DNA from 4 places in the Bradyrhizobium sp. NBAIM03 genome. Region 2 is predicted to be linked to each of the others. Evidence: predicted binding sites of a transcription regulator. Region 2 holds the regulator's gene; each other region holds the start of a gene.

Region 1 (3,509 bases), on a different contig from region 2:
TTGGCGCCGACCGAGAGCAGCACGAGATCGAGCGTGCGATCGGGCTGGCGCTTCTTCGCCGCGGTGACGGCTTCCCGCAGCTCGGCGACTTGCGCGTTCACGCTGGTGTTGCAGACGCCGGTCTTGCCGGGCGGGCATTCGCGAGCGCGCTGCGAGCCGAGCAGCCCGTCGCCGATGCTCGCGCCGGTGCAGGCGAGCGGCAGGAAGGTCACGGCGATGTGGGTGTAGCGCACCGCGAGCGCCAGCGCGGTGCGCGCCTGATAGCTGTAGAGCGATCGATGGCACGGCGCATTGAACCAGAGCGCGCTGTAGCGCTGCCAGTTGGCGAGCGTATCCGGCGCCTCGCAGGCGCGGCCGCCCTTGAAGCCGTGGCGGCTCGGCCGGTAGTACTGCGCGCCGGCGGTGCCGAGATAGGAGCGGAAGCAGAATCCTTCGTCCGACAGCGCCAGCGGCCGGTCCGGATTGCCTTCGCCGGAGGCGATGCTGTCGCCGAGACCTGCGATGAAGATGTCGCGGACCTGAATCTCGGTCTGGACCCGCTGGGTCGGATCGGAGCCGGCCGAGACATCGACGGTCGCAACCGTCGGCTTGCCGTAGCGGACGCGCAAATTGATCGGCTCGGCGCAGTCGAAGGTCGAGCTCTGCGGCCCGTCGCCGTCATCGAACGACCAGGCGCAGGTGGCGCCGACCGGCACCGCGCCGGTCAGGCGCACCGTCACGGGATGGTCGATCGGCGTGATGTAGTTCTCTTTGACGTTGTCGCGGGTGCAGGGCTGGTTGACCCGGCCCTGCAGGTCGATGCAGAGCCGGTTGACCATGTTGCGGGCCCAGCCGCGGCCCTCGCTCTGGAGCTCGAGGGACTGTTCGGCGGCTAGAATGCTGCGGTTGCGCTCGTTCTCGACATGGAGCAGGAAGTCGCGCTCCTCGCGGAAGAGCCGGAAGCGGTTACGCACCTCCCAGCTGATCTGCATGGTGCCGGCGTCCTGCGCGGCGGCGCGCTCGGGCAAAGCAAGGATGCCGGCAAGCAACACGGCGCCGGCCGAGAGGGTGCGAAGGAATACGGAAATCATGGCCCGCGTCTTCAACGGCAAAGTTGAGGCGGAAATAAGAGAGGATTGTGCCGCGGCCTGCAACCCTTGCCCGACGATTGCGGAGGTGGCGTCGGCGGCTCAGCGCTTGCTGGCCCGCCGTAGCAGCCGTTCGCGCTCCATCGGCGTCACCTCCTTGGGCAGGTTGGCCTGCGCGCAGGCTTCCGCCAGCCGCCGCCGCTCCTGCCACGGCGCGACCACATTCGTCCAAAGCTCGCGCGTGCCCATGATGGAGATGGCAAGGCCGAACGGGATCACGAAATAGAGAATACGGAACACCAGCAGCGTGGCCAGAAGCTCCTCGCGGCCGAACTGGGGCAGCGCCACGAGCATGGCGGCATCGAACACGCCGATCGAGCCCGGCGCGTGGCTGGCAAAGCCGATCAGGGTCGCCAGGATGAACACGACCGCGAGCGACATGAAGTCGATCGGCGGGTTGACCGGCATCAAGAGGTACATTGCCGTGGCGCAGAAGCCGAGATCAACGACGCCGATCAGGATCTGCACCAAGGTCAGCGGCGCCGAGGGCAGCACCACCTTCCAGCCCTTCTGGCCGAGCTCACGGCGCTTCTCGCCCATGCAGAGCCAGACCAGATACGCGCCGATCGATGCGAGACCGCCGAGAGCGATCAACCGGTTGAGCGAGGAGGGCAGCTGATCCATCGAGGAGGCCGCGTCCGGATGGATGGCCATGCCGATCGAGAGCACGAAGATGTTACCGAGCCAGAAGGTCAGGCCGGACAGGAAGCAGATCTTCGCGACGTCGATCGCGTTCAGTCCGTAGTCCGAATAGATCCGGAAACGGATCGCGCCGCCGGTGAAGACCGTGGCGCCGATGTTGTGCCCGATCGAATAGGACGTGAAGCTGGACAGCGCCGCGATGCGATAGGGCACGTGCTTCTTGCCGATCGTTCGCAGCGCAAAATAGTCGTAGAAGGTCAGCGTACAGAACGCGAAGAAGACGCAGATCGCCGCCAGCCCGATGTTGCCGCGGGGAATCTCCGTCAACGCGGTCAGGATGACCCCGGTATCGATGCCCTTGAGCGTCCGCACCAGCGTGGTGATCGCAAACGCGATGATGAAGATGCTCGCGGCGACGCCGAGCCGTCGCCAGCCGATCCATCTATTGAAGCCGCGTTTCAACGCGGGCAGCAGTCCGTGCATTCATCCTCCCGGCGGGGGGCAAGACCGACCGGGCCAGACATTGGCCGGTCGGGTGCGATCACGGCCAAAAGGCAGGCATCGATCGCTAGGCATGATCCAGCTCATTTAAGGCAAAATCAGCGGCTTGTGCAGCCCTTGACAACAATAGGTTCTGCGTTCGGCGGGCAACTTTGTCATACGCGGTTCATATCGGCGGCGCGTTAAGCATATGAGTCGCGAAACCAGGCTCCATCCGCGCGCTCACCGTGCCGATACGATCTCAGATCCCGGCGCCGTCCGCATTGTTCCAACGCAGAGCCGTATCGGCGTTTTTGGAACGTCGATGCCGCGTGGTCGTTAGCCTCCATCAGCAATCGAACATGGCGGAATACGCGGCTTTTTCGTGCAAGCCGGCGCCTCCGTGTTCCCAAGACCCGAGAGGATCGGAACGATGGGACTGTTCACAAAAGACATCAAGACCATGAACGACCTGTTCGTACATCAGCTCCAGGACATCTATTACGCCGAGCAGCAGCTCACCAAGGCGCTGCCGAAGATGGCGACCAAGGCCACTGATCCGCAGCTGAAACAGGGCTTTTTGACGCACCTCGAGGAAACCAAGCAGCACGTTGCGCGGCTCGAGGAGGTCTTCAAGATGCACGGCGTCCCCGTGAAGGCGGTCGACTGCCCGGCGATCGATGGCATCATCGAGGAAGCCGACGAGACCGCCGGCGAAGTCGCCGACAAGGCGGTGCTCGACGCGGCCCTGATCAATGCGGCGCAGGCCGCGGAGCATTACGAGATCGTCCGCTACGGCAGCCTGATCGCCTGGGCCAAGCAGCTCGGCCGCAACGATTGTGCGGCGGTGCTCGCCAAGACGCTCGAGGAGGAGAAGGCGACCGACCAGAAGCTGACGACACTCGCCGAGAGCAAGGTGAATCTGCGCGCGGCGAGCTGAGTAGAGGAAACTACGAGCGCCGCGCGACGGTCCGCGCGGCGCTTGTGCTTGTTCGCTTCCCGCTGCCGTGGTGCTGCTTCGGTGCGCCGTCGCGAGGATCAGCAATGTGAGCGAACTCGCTCATCTTCCATTCACCACTTCCGGAGCAGGTTTGTAGCCGGTTACCGATCGTCCACCACTGTCGGCTCAAGTGCGGGTCGATAGGGGCCGGCAATGTATCAAGTTCTCTACTGTCTCACCGACGAGCATGACTGGCGACTGGTGGCCCTTGGGGGCGCGGTGTGCCTGCTCGCCAGCGCCGCGGCGATCAGCCTGTTTCA
Region 2 (3,509 bases):
ATCAACGACATTCTCCTGTCGGCACCCTCGATCATCATCGGCCTCTTCATCTATGGCGCGGTGGTGGTGCCGATGCGCGGCTTCTCGGCGATTGCGGGCGCGCTGGCGCTTGCCGTCATCGTGATCCCGGTCGTCGTGCGCACCACCGAAGACATGCTACTGCTGGTGCCGAATCCGTTGCGCGAAGCTGCCAGCGCGCTCGGCCTGCCGCGCTCGCTGGTGATCAAGCGCATCGCCTATCGTGCCGCGCGCTCCGGCCTCATCACCGGCGTGCTGCTGGCGACCGCCCGCGTCGCCGGCGAGACCGCGCCGCTGTTGTTCACGGCACTGTCGAACCAGTTCTTCAGCCTCGGCCTGAACAAGACGATGGCGAACCTGCCTGTCACCATCAACAACTTCGTGCAGAGCCCCTACGAGTATTGGAAGCAACTCGCCTGGAGCGGCGCGCTGTTGATCACCCTGACCGTGCTTGCCCTTAACATTGGCGCGCGCATCCTTGGCGCCGAGAGGACTGCAAAATGAGTGAAATGTCTGTTTCCGTCAGCGCACCGTCCGTTCATCCCGGCTCGCAGCCCCTGCCCGAGGCGCCCGCCAAGGTCACGGCGCGCAACCTCAACTTCTACTACGGCGACCACCACGCGCTGAAGAACATCAACCTGGCGCTCGGCACCAACCGCGTCACGGCGTTCATCGGCCCGTCCGGCTGCGGCAAGTCCACCCTGCTGCGCATCTTCAACCGGATGTACGACCTCTATCCGGGCCAGCGCGCCGACGGTCAGCTGTTGCTCGACCATACCAACATCCTCGACCCCAAGCTCGACCTCAACCTGCTCCGCGCCCGGGTCGGCATGGTGTTCCAGAAGCCGACGCCGTTCCCGATGACGATCTACGAGAACATCGCCTTCGGCATTCGTCTCTATGAGAAGATCTCCAAGTCCGAGATGGACGACCGCGTCGAGAAGGCGCTGCGCGGTGGCGCGCTGTGGAACGAGGTCAAGGACAAGCTCAATGCCTCCGGCCTGTCGCTCTCCGGCGGCCAGCAGCAGCGCCTCTGCATCGCCCGCACCGTCGCGGTGCGGCCCGAGGTGATCCTGTTTGACGAGCCCTGCTCGGCGCTCGACCCGATCTCGACCGCCAAGGTCGAGGAGCTGATCCAGGAATTGTCCGAGAACTACACGATCGCGATCGTCACCCACAACATGCAGCAGGCGGCGCGCGTTTCCGACAAGACCGCCTTCATGTATCTCGGCGAGTTGATCGAGTTCGACGACACCAGCAAGATCTTCACGTCGCCGAGCGATCGGCGCACGCAGGATTACATCACCGGCCGGTTCGGCTGAGGAGACGGAACATGGGTTCTGAACATACCGTAAAGGCTTTCGACAGCGACCTTCAGGAGCTCACCCGCCTGGTCGCCGAGATGGGCGGCATCGCCGAGCGCATGATCGTCGATTCCGTCGACGCGCTGATCCGCCGCGACGTCGCGCTCGGCCAGCGCGTCGTCGCCACCGACGTCGAGCTCGACGCGCTGCAGAAGCGCATCGAGGAGCGCGCCGTGCTCACCATCGCCCGCCGCCAGCCGATGGCCGTCGACCTGCGCGAGATCGTCGGCGCGATGCGCGTTGCGACCGATCTCGAGCGCATCGGCGATCTCGCCAAGAACATGGGCAAGCGCGTCGCGGCGCTGGAGACGGATTTCCATCCGCTCAAGCTGTTCCGCGGCCTGGAGCACATGACCGACCTCGTGCAGCAGCAGGTCAAGTCGGTGCTGGACGCCTATGCCGCGCACGACCTGCCGGCGGCGATGGCGGTGTGGAAGGGCGACGAGGAAGTCGACGCCATCTGCACCTCGCTGTTCCGCGAGCTCCTCACCTACATGATGGAAGATCCGCGCAACATCTCGTTCTGCATCCACCTGATGTTCTGTGCCAAGAACATCGAGCGGATCGGCGACCACGCCACCAACATCGCCGAGACCGTGTTCTACATGATCGAGGGCCAGGCGATCACCGACAAGCGGCCGAAGGGCGACATGACGACCTTCGCCACGACGGTGCCGAACACCTGACGACTTAAGGAGCTACGACCACATGGGCGCACGCATTATGGTGGTTGAGGACGAGGAAGCTCTCACCGAGCTTCTTCGCTACAACCTCGAAGGCGACGGCTATGACGTCGAGACGGTGATGCGCGGCGATGACGCCGACACCCGCCTCAAGGAGCACATTCCCGATCTGATCGTGCTCGACTGGATGCTGCCGGGCCTGTCAGGCATCGAGCTGTGCCGGCGGCTTCGGACCCGCCCCGAGACCAAGCAGCTGCCGATCATCATGCTCACCGCGCGCGGCGAGGAGAGCGAACGGGTGCGCGGGCTCGCGACCGGCGCGGATGATTATATCGTCAAGCCGTTCTCGGTGCCGGAACTGCTTGCGCGCGTGAAGGGCCTGCTCAGGCGTGCGAGTCCCGAGCGCCTCGCCACCGTGCTCGCCTATGGCGATATCGAGCTCGACCGCGACAAGCGCCGCGTGGCGCGCTCGGGCCGGCCGATCGATCTCGGTCCGACCGAATATCGCCTGCTGGAGTTCTTCCTGGAGCATCCCGGCCGCGTGTTCTCGCGCGAGCAGCTGCTCGACAGCGTCTGGGGCCGCGACATCTACATCGACGAGCGCACCGTCGACGTCCATATCGGCCGCCTGCGCAAGCTGCTCAACCTTGGCCGCGAGCAGGACCCGATCCGCACCGTCCGCGGCGCCGGCTACGCGCTGGACGATCGCTTCGCGAAGGCTGAGCAGACGTAAGGCGCCAGCGACAGCTGGTTTGGCGAACTGCGGCGCCGATCTCGGCCGTCATCCCGGGGCGCGCGCAGCGTGAGCCCGGGATCTCAGCGCGAGCGCTTGCGCTATTCGCGATTAGCCACAGGACGTGGTTTGGCGAAGACTCGGAGTGACCATCTCGCGCAACGATTGCGCCCCGCGGTTACGGATCCCGCATTCGCGGGGATGACACCGAGCGATTGGGAGCCGTCATCGTGTGGCGGCTGCAGTCTTGGCGATCAAGCTTGGCGATCAAAGCTTGGCGATCAGGGAATTCCGCAAGCTCACCGCGTGCCCGGTTTCGGTGCTGCGCGACGGCGATCCGCTGCGGGCTGATAGGCCACGCGCGAATGCTGGGCACAATAGGGCAGGCCGGAGAGCGCCTTGCCGCCGCAGAAGAAGAAATCCGGGCTCGAGGGATCGCCGACCGGCCAGTGGCAGGTCGCCTCGTTCAATTCCAGCAGCGACAGCCGCTGGCTCATCGGCACCACGTTGTCGTAGGTAACCGGCTCGGCTTCCAACTCGACCTCGAAGGCCTGCGCCAACGCGGTGTTGCCGCGCGCGACGGGGCGGGTCACCCGCATCATATGCTGCGCGGGCCGTGCCTTGCGCGGCCGCGGCGCTGCCGATGAAGGGCTCTTGGCGCGGCCGGACAGGCCGAGCCGGTGCACCTTGCCGATCACGGCATTGCGGGTC
Region 3 (3,509 bases), on a different contig from region 2:
CTGTTCACGCTGCTGCTGCAGCTCCTCGGCCAGCGCGAGTAAGCTCTGAGACGAGAGAACGGACACGAACCCCGGCCGAAAGGCCGGGGTTTTTGTTTTGAGGGTACGGCCTCTCCCCGTCATTGCGAGGAGCTCGCGACAAAATTGCGCAGCAATTTTGCGCCGATGCGACGACGCAATCCAGAGCCCCTCCGCAGATGCATTTCTGGATTGCTTCGCTGCGCTCGCAATGACGGGTGTGGAGGCAGCGCAGCCTCTTCCGGCCCCTCAGGGAACGCTCTATCCTTCCCCCATGTCCGCACCCGATATCAGGCCCACCACCGAGGCCGACCTCCCCGCCGTCACCGCCATCTACCAGCAGGCCGTCCGCGAGGGCACGGCGACGTTCGAGCTGGAGCCGCCCGACCTCTCGGAAATGACGCGCCGCTATCGCGCGCTGATCGACGGCGGCTATCCCTATTTCGTCGCCATGCTGGACGGCCGCGTGGCCGGCTATGCCTATGCCGGCGCCTACCGGCCGCGGCCCGCCTATCGCTTCACGGTGGAGAACTCGATCTATCTCGATCCGTCCTTCCACCGCCGCGGCGTCGGCTCAATGCTGCTGGAACGGCTGATCGTCGAATGCGAAGCGCGCGGCTTTCGCCAGATGATCGCTGTCATCGGCGATTCCGCCAATGCCGGGTCGATCGGCGTGCACACAAGGTGCGGCTTCAAGATGATCGGCACGCATCCCAGTGTCGGGCTGAAATTCGGCCGCTGGCTGGACACCGTGATGATGCAGCGCGACCTCGGCGAGGGCGCAAGCACGGTGCCGGGGAAGTAGTTCATCCGTCATTCCGGGGCGATGCGCAGCATCGAACCCGGAATCCATTGAACGGCAGGGGCGGTGGAGGGATGGATTCTCGGGTGCGCAATTGCGCACCATAGCTCGCGACTTCGTCGCGCCCCGGAATGACGATCGATGGTTGGTCTACACCACCGCCAATTTGCGATCGATCACCAGCAGCACCCGCTCGAGCTCGTGGCCGCGACGCAGGATCAGGCCGGTCGCCGAGATCACGCTGTACATGCCCTGCTTGCGCGCCAGGCGCGGGTCCTTCTCGATGCGATAGATCGGCACTTCCGAGGCGCGGCGATAGACCGAGAACACGGCGCGGTCCTTCAGGAAGTCGATGGCATAGTCGCGCCATTCGCCGTCGGCGACCATGCGGCCGTAGAGATTGAGAATCCGGTGCAGCTCGAGCCGGTTGAACGTCACCCGGTTCGGCTGCGCATGCGCCGCGGCAGGACGCGCCGCCGCGCGCTGCTCGCTCGGATCGGCATCCTCCGACGTCAGACTCATGGGAAGCGCCTCCTCATCGCACGGCTACCCGCGTCCGCCAAGATCGTCCCGGAACCGCGTTCGTGACAATTGCATGATTGCGCCAACCGTTCCGCATCGCAAGGGGCTCGACCTATCGAATCGGCGTCGCATAAGGGCACACGCAAGGGTGGAACTCCGTCGCGGCAAACCGTCACGGGATCGTTAGCAGGAATCATAGTATCGCCGCTTTTCCGCCAACCGCCTGCCGCCCTGCACTGCGAAAAGGGTGACGTGCGTTGACCCGGTCCTTTCGGTTCCGGATTCCTCAGCCCCCAGCCCCCCGGGGTCGAACAGGATCGGGTCTGTACGCACGACAAGGAGGGCCAACGCAAGTTGGTCCTTTTTTGTTTGTGCCGAGATGTTTCCGGGTCCGCCGTCATTCCCGGGCGCGCGAAGCGCGAGCCCGGAATCCATTTACCATCACAAGCTGAGAAATGGATTCCGGGTTCGCGCCAAGAGGCGCGCCCCGGAATGACGAGCATCAATTGCTGAGACGTTCTGCCTGCTTCAATGCAGCGACGTGTAGGCCGCACCCAGCATCGGGCCCGGTCGCTCGCGGCTGCCGTCCTGGACGTAGACCACCGCGCCGTCGACGCCGTCGCGCGTGAGGTTCTCGATCGGCACCGTCCAGCTCTCCGGACGGCCGGTCCAGTCGCCGACCTTGAGCAGGCTGCGCACCACGTTGTGATAGGTGACCTGCTGCCCCTTGTTCTCGCCGCGGGTGATCGCGATCGGCACCGACTTCGCGATCGAGCAGATCCAGACCTCTCCGCGCGAGACCGTGGGCTCCTTGCTTGCGGCGACCGACACGTTGATCTGCTTGCCCGAGAGCGACATCGTCACCGGCACGCTCATCACGCCAGTGCCCTTGTCGGTCTTGCCGATCGCGTTCTCGATGCCGGTGCGATCGCTGCCGATGACATGGGTGGAGCCGTTGACCACGACCTGCGGCGTGTAGACCTCGCGGTCGCCGCGCATGCGCGAATAGGCACGCTGCCGTGCAGAGAAGCGCGAATCCGCCAGTGTGTCCTTCCAGCCGAGATAGTCCCAATAATCGATCGGCATGCTCAGCGCGATGACGGAGGGGTCCTTGGAGAGATCGCCGATGATCTGGTCGGCGGGCGGGCAGGAGGAGCAGCCCTGCGAGGTGAACAATTCGACGACGGCGCGGGGTTCAGCTTCGGCAGGACGAATGACGGCGATGATCGCACATATGCCGAGAGCTCCCGACCAGAGGGCGCCGGACCAACGTGGAATCAGATGGGAAGCCGTCATTGTCGTCATGTCGAACGCCGCACACCGTTGCTCTCAGGGGGAAATCTTATCGCCGGATGGTCACCGTAGTCTTACGGGGCGCGGTACATTCATCCATCCGGGCCACCGTCCAAAGGGAGGTTTTCCGCCGGGCGGGCCCATCTGAAGCGTACCGCAAACGCGCGAAGGCGGCCTTTGATAGGCCGCCTTCGTTAAGGCTTCTACTCACTTCGCAGTGAGCCATCATTCACAAATCCGCGTTTACGCCGCGAGCTTGCGCAGCACGTAGTGCAGGATGCCGCCGTTGCGGTAGTAGTCGAGCTCGTCCAGCGTATCGATGCGGCAGAGCAGCGAAACGCGCTGCAGCGAACCGTCGCCGGAGACGATCTCCGCGGTCAGCTTCTGGCGCGGCTTGAGGTCGCCGACGAGGCCGCGGATGGTCACCTTCTCGTCGCCCTTCAGCCCAAGCGACTGCCAGGAGGTGCCTTCCTCGAAGGTCAGCGGCAGCACGCCCATGCCGACCAGGTTGGAGCGGTGGATGCGCTCGAAGCTCTGGCAGATCACGGCGCGCACGCCGAGCAGGCGCGTGCCCTTGGCGGCCCAGTCGCGCGAGGAGCCATTGCCGTACTCGGCACCCGCGAACACCACCAGCGGCACCTTCTCTTCCTGGTACTTCATCGCGGCGTCGTAGATCGACATCTGCTCGCCGTCGGGCCAGTGCTTGGTCAGGCCGCCCTCGGGGATGTTTCCGTCCGCGCCCTTCAGCATGAAGTTCTTGATGCGGATGTTGGCGAAGGTGCCGCGCATCATCACTTCATGGTTGCCGCGACGCGTGCCGTACTGGTTGAAGTCGGCCGGACGCACCTGGTGCTCGCTGAGATATTTGCCGGCG
Region 4 (3,509 bases), on a different contig from region 2:
GAGGCCGGGATCGTGATCACCCAGGCATAGACGATGGAGCTTGCGACGTTCCAGCGCACGGCCGAGACGCGGCGGGCGGCGCCGACGCCGACGATGGCGCCGGTGATGGTGTGGGTGGTCGAGACAGGAACCCCGAGGTAGGTCGCCATGAACAGAGTCACCGCGCCCCCGGTCTCGGCGCAAAAGCCCTGCATCGGGGTCAATTTCGTGATGCGCAGGCCCATGGTGCGGACGATGCGCCAGCCGCCCATCAGCGTGCCCAGCGCCATCGCCGCCTGGCACGACAGCACCACCCAGAACGGCACCGAGAACTCGCTGCCGAGATGGCCCTGCGAATAGAGCAACACCGCGATGATGCCCATGGTCTTCTGCGCGTCGTTGCCGCCATGGCCGAGCGAATAGAGCGAAGCGGAGACGAATTGCAGGATGCGGAAGGCGCGGTCGACCGCGAACGGCGTCGAGCGCACCGAGGCCCAGGACACGATCGCAACCAGCGCCATTGCGAGCAGGAAGCCAACCAGCGGCGACAGCACGATCGCCAGCACGGTCTTGGACAGGCCGCTCCACACCGCGGCCGAAATACCGGCCTTGGCCAAGCCGCCGCCGACGAGCCCGCCGATCAGCGCGTGCGACGACGACGATGGAATGCCGAGCGCCCAGGTCACGAGGTTCCAGACGATGGCGCCGACGAGGGCTGCGAAGATCACCTGGGCGTCGACGACCGCAGGATCGATGATGCCGGTGCCGATGGTCTGGGCGACGTGCAGCCCGAACACCAGGAAGGCGATGAAATTGAAGAACGCGGCCCAGAACACCGCGAATTGCGGTCGCAGCACGCGGGTCGAAACGATGGTCGCGATCGAATTGGCGGCGTCGTGCAGGCCGTTCAGGAAATCGAACAGCAGCGCGACGGCGATCAGGCCGACCAGGACGGGAAAAGCCAACGCAGCATCCACGGCGGCCCTGCCCTACACTTGCTCGATGACGATGCTGTTGATCTCGTTGGCGACGTCGTCGAAGCGGTCGGCGACCTTCTCGAGATGGTCGTAAATCTCGACGCCTACGATGAAGTCCATCGCATTGCCGTCGCGATGCTTGAGGAACAGCTCCTTCAGGCCGATGTCGTGGAGATCGTCGACACGGCCCTCGAGCTTGCCGAGCTCCTCGGTGATCGCGGTCAGCATGGCGACGTTCTTGCCGATCTCCTGCATCAGCGGCAGCGCACGGCCGACCAGATTGGCGCATTCGATCAAGAGTCCGCCGATCTCGCGCATCGGCGGCTCGAAACTGCGCACCTCGAACAGCATCACGGCCTTGGCCGTCTGCTGCATCTGGTCGATGGCATCGTCCAGCGACGTGATCAGGTTCTTGATGTCGCCGCGGTCGAACGGGGTGATGAAGGTGCGGCGCACCGCCGTCAGCACCTCGCGGGTGATATTGTCGGCGTCGTTCTCGAACTGGTTGACGCGCTGGCAATAGACCGGCGTCTCCTCGCCCCCGTTGAGCATGCCCTGGAGCGCGACCGCGCCCTGGATCACGGTCTGGGCATGGCGGTCGAACAGGTCGAAGAACCGCTCTTCCCTGGGCAGGAACGCACGAAACCATCGCATCATGGGGACAAACTACCGGTTGGAAAATGGTCAGGCCCGCAAGGGCTGTCACAAAACTGTCATAGACCATTTTCGATCCGCGCGCGTGTCGCCTCACGCCCGCGGAGCCGGATCATCCACCGCTTTCATGCATCAATGAAACTGATGCAATACCAGTTACTTAGAGCGATCGCCGGAAGTAATGCGCGATTTCGCCGACGACGCCGCGGCGGAAGGTGAGCACGCAGACCACGAAGATCGCGCCTTGGATCACCGTCACCCACTGGCCGAAGCCGGCCAGATATTGCTGCATGGCGATGATCACGAAGGCGCCGACCACGGGACCGAAAACGGTGCCGAGCCCGCCGACCAGCGTCATCAGCACGACCTCGCCCGACATCGTCCAGTGCACGTCGGTGAGCGAAGCGTTCTGCGCCACGAACACCTTCAGCGCACCGGCAAGTCCGGCGAGCGTCCCCGACAGCACGAAGGCCAGGAACTTGTATTGGTCGGTGCGGTAGCCGAGCGAGATCGCGCGCTGCTCGTTCTCGCGGATCGATTTCAGCACCTCGCCGAACGGCGAGTTGATGATGCGGAAGATCAGGAGGAAGCCGGCGAGGAAGCCGACCAGCACGACATAGTACAGCACCGTCGGCTTGGACAGATCGAGCACGCCGAACATGCGTCCCTGCGGGATGCCCTGGATGCCGTCCTCACCATGGGTGAACGGGGCCTGGAGATAGATGAAGTACAGGAGCTGCGACAGCGCCAGCGTGATCATCGAGAAATAGATGCCCTGGCGTCGGATCGAGATGTAGCCGGTGACGATCGAGAGCACGAACGCCGCGGCGACGCCGACGAGAATGCCGAGCTCGGGCGGCAGCGCCCAGACCTTCAGCGCATGCGCGCTGCAATAGCCGGCCGTGCCCAGAAACATCGCGTGGCCGAACGACAGCAAGCCGCCATAGCCGACCAGCAGATTGAAGGCGCAGGCGAGCAGCGCAAAGCACAGCGCCTGCATCACGAAGAACGGATAGACGCCCGTGAACGGCACCGCTGCGAGCAGCAGCGCCATCACTGCGAATACAATCATCTCGTCGCGCATTGCGCGCGGGGTCACAGGAAGCGTGTCGTCCGTCAGGGTTGTCATCTCAGGCCGCCCTTCCCGTCAATCCCGTCGGCTTCACCAGCAGCACCAGCACCATCAGCACGAACACGACGGTGTTGGAGGCCTCGGGGTAGAAATACTTGGTCAGGCCCTCGATCACGCCGAGCGCAAAGCCGGTGATGATGGAGCCCATGATCGAGCCCATGCCGCCGATCACCACCACCGCGAACACGACGATGATGAGGTCGGCACCCATCAGCGGCCGCACCTGGTTGATCGGCGCCGAGAGCACGCCGGCAAGCGCGGCAAGGCCGACGCCGAGACCGTAAGTGAGCGTGATCATGCGCGGCACGTTGATGCCGAAGGCACGCACCAGCGTCGGATTTTCAGTGGCGGCGCGCAGGTAGGCGCCGAGCTGCGTCTTCTCGATGAGAAACCAGGTCGCAAGGCACACCGCCAGCGAGAACACGACGACCCAGCCGCGGTAGATCGGCAGGAACATGAAGCCGAGATTCATGCCGCCCCTGAGCTGCTCGGGAATGGCGTAAGGCAGGCCCGAGGAGCCGAAATAGTTCTGGAACACGCCCTGCACGATCAGCGCGATGCCGAAGGTCAGGAGCAGGCCGTAGAGATGATCGAGCCCGGTTAGCCATTGCAGCATGGTCCGTTCCAGGATCATGCCGAAGATGCCGACGATGATCGGCGCCAGCAGCAGCGCCCACCAATAATTGATGCCACCAAGGTTCAACAGGAAATAGGCGACGAAGGCGCCCATCATGTAGAGCGCGCCGTGGGCGAAATTGATGATGTTG

The links. Region 2 encodes PhoB, which activates phosphate uptake and scavenging genes when phosphate is short. Its sites were predicted from a motif close to TGTCATNNANCTGTCAT; they were not measured.
Region 1: the regulator PhoB is predicted to act here: its motif matches at 2,424-2,440, upstream of I6F21_RS32555 (YbhN family protein).
Region 3: the regulator PhoB is predicted to act here: its motif matches at 1,405-1,421, upstream of I6F21_RS34570 (DUF2794 domain-containing protein).
Region 4: the regulator PhoB is predicted to act here: its motif matches at 1,657-1,673, upstream of I6F21_RS03460 (DUF47 domain-containing protein).

The regions. Positions count from the first base shown of each region.
Region 1 is NZ_JADYVS010000032.1:21,229-24,737, reverse strand. Features, by position in the region: gene I6F21_RS32560 (hypothetical protein) at 1-1,070, opposite strand, end outside; gene I6F21_RS32555 (YbhN family protein) at 1,170-2,252, opposite strand; gene I6F21_RS32550 (ferritin-like domain-containing protein) at 2,683-3,189, shown strand; gene I6F21_RS32545 (EAL domain-containing protein) at 3,403-3,509, shown strand, end outside.
Region 2 is NZ_JADYVS010000007.1:187,138-190,646, reverse strand. Features, by position in the region: gene pstA (phosphate ABC transporter permease PstA) at 1-522, shown strand, start outside; gene pstB (phosphate ABC transporter ATP-binding protein PstB) at 519-1,340, shown strand; gene phoU (phosphate signaling complex protein PhoU) at 1,352-2,068, shown strand; gene phoB (phosphate regulon transcriptional regulator PhoB) at 2,091-2,798, shown strand; gene I6F21_RS13065 (GcrA family cell cycle regulator) at 3,098-3,509, opposite strand, start outside.
Region 3 is NZ_JADYVS010000038.1:38,114-41,622, forward strand. Features, by position in the region: gene I6F21_RS34560 (Bax inhibitor-1/YccA family protein) at 1-42, shown strand, start outside; gene I6F21_RS34565 (GNAT family N-acetyltransferase) at 293-823, shown strand; gene I6F21_RS34570 (DUF2794 domain-containing protein) at 971-1,342, opposite strand; gene I6F21_RS34575 (DUF1223 domain-containing protein) at 1,871-2,647, opposite strand; gene acnA (aconitate hydratase AcnA) at 2,879-3,509, opposite strand, start outside.
Region 4 is NZ_JADYVS010000002.1:170,683-174,191, reverse strand. Features, by position in the region: gene I6F21_RS03465 (inorganic phosphate transporter) at 1-956, opposite strand, end outside; gene I6F21_RS03460 (DUF47 domain-containing protein) at 969-1,613, opposite strand; gene I6F21_RS03455 (branched-chain amino acid ABC transporter permease) at 1,771-2,739, opposite strand; gene I6F21_RS03450 (branched-chain amino acid ABC transporter permease) at 2,741-3,509, opposite strand, start outside.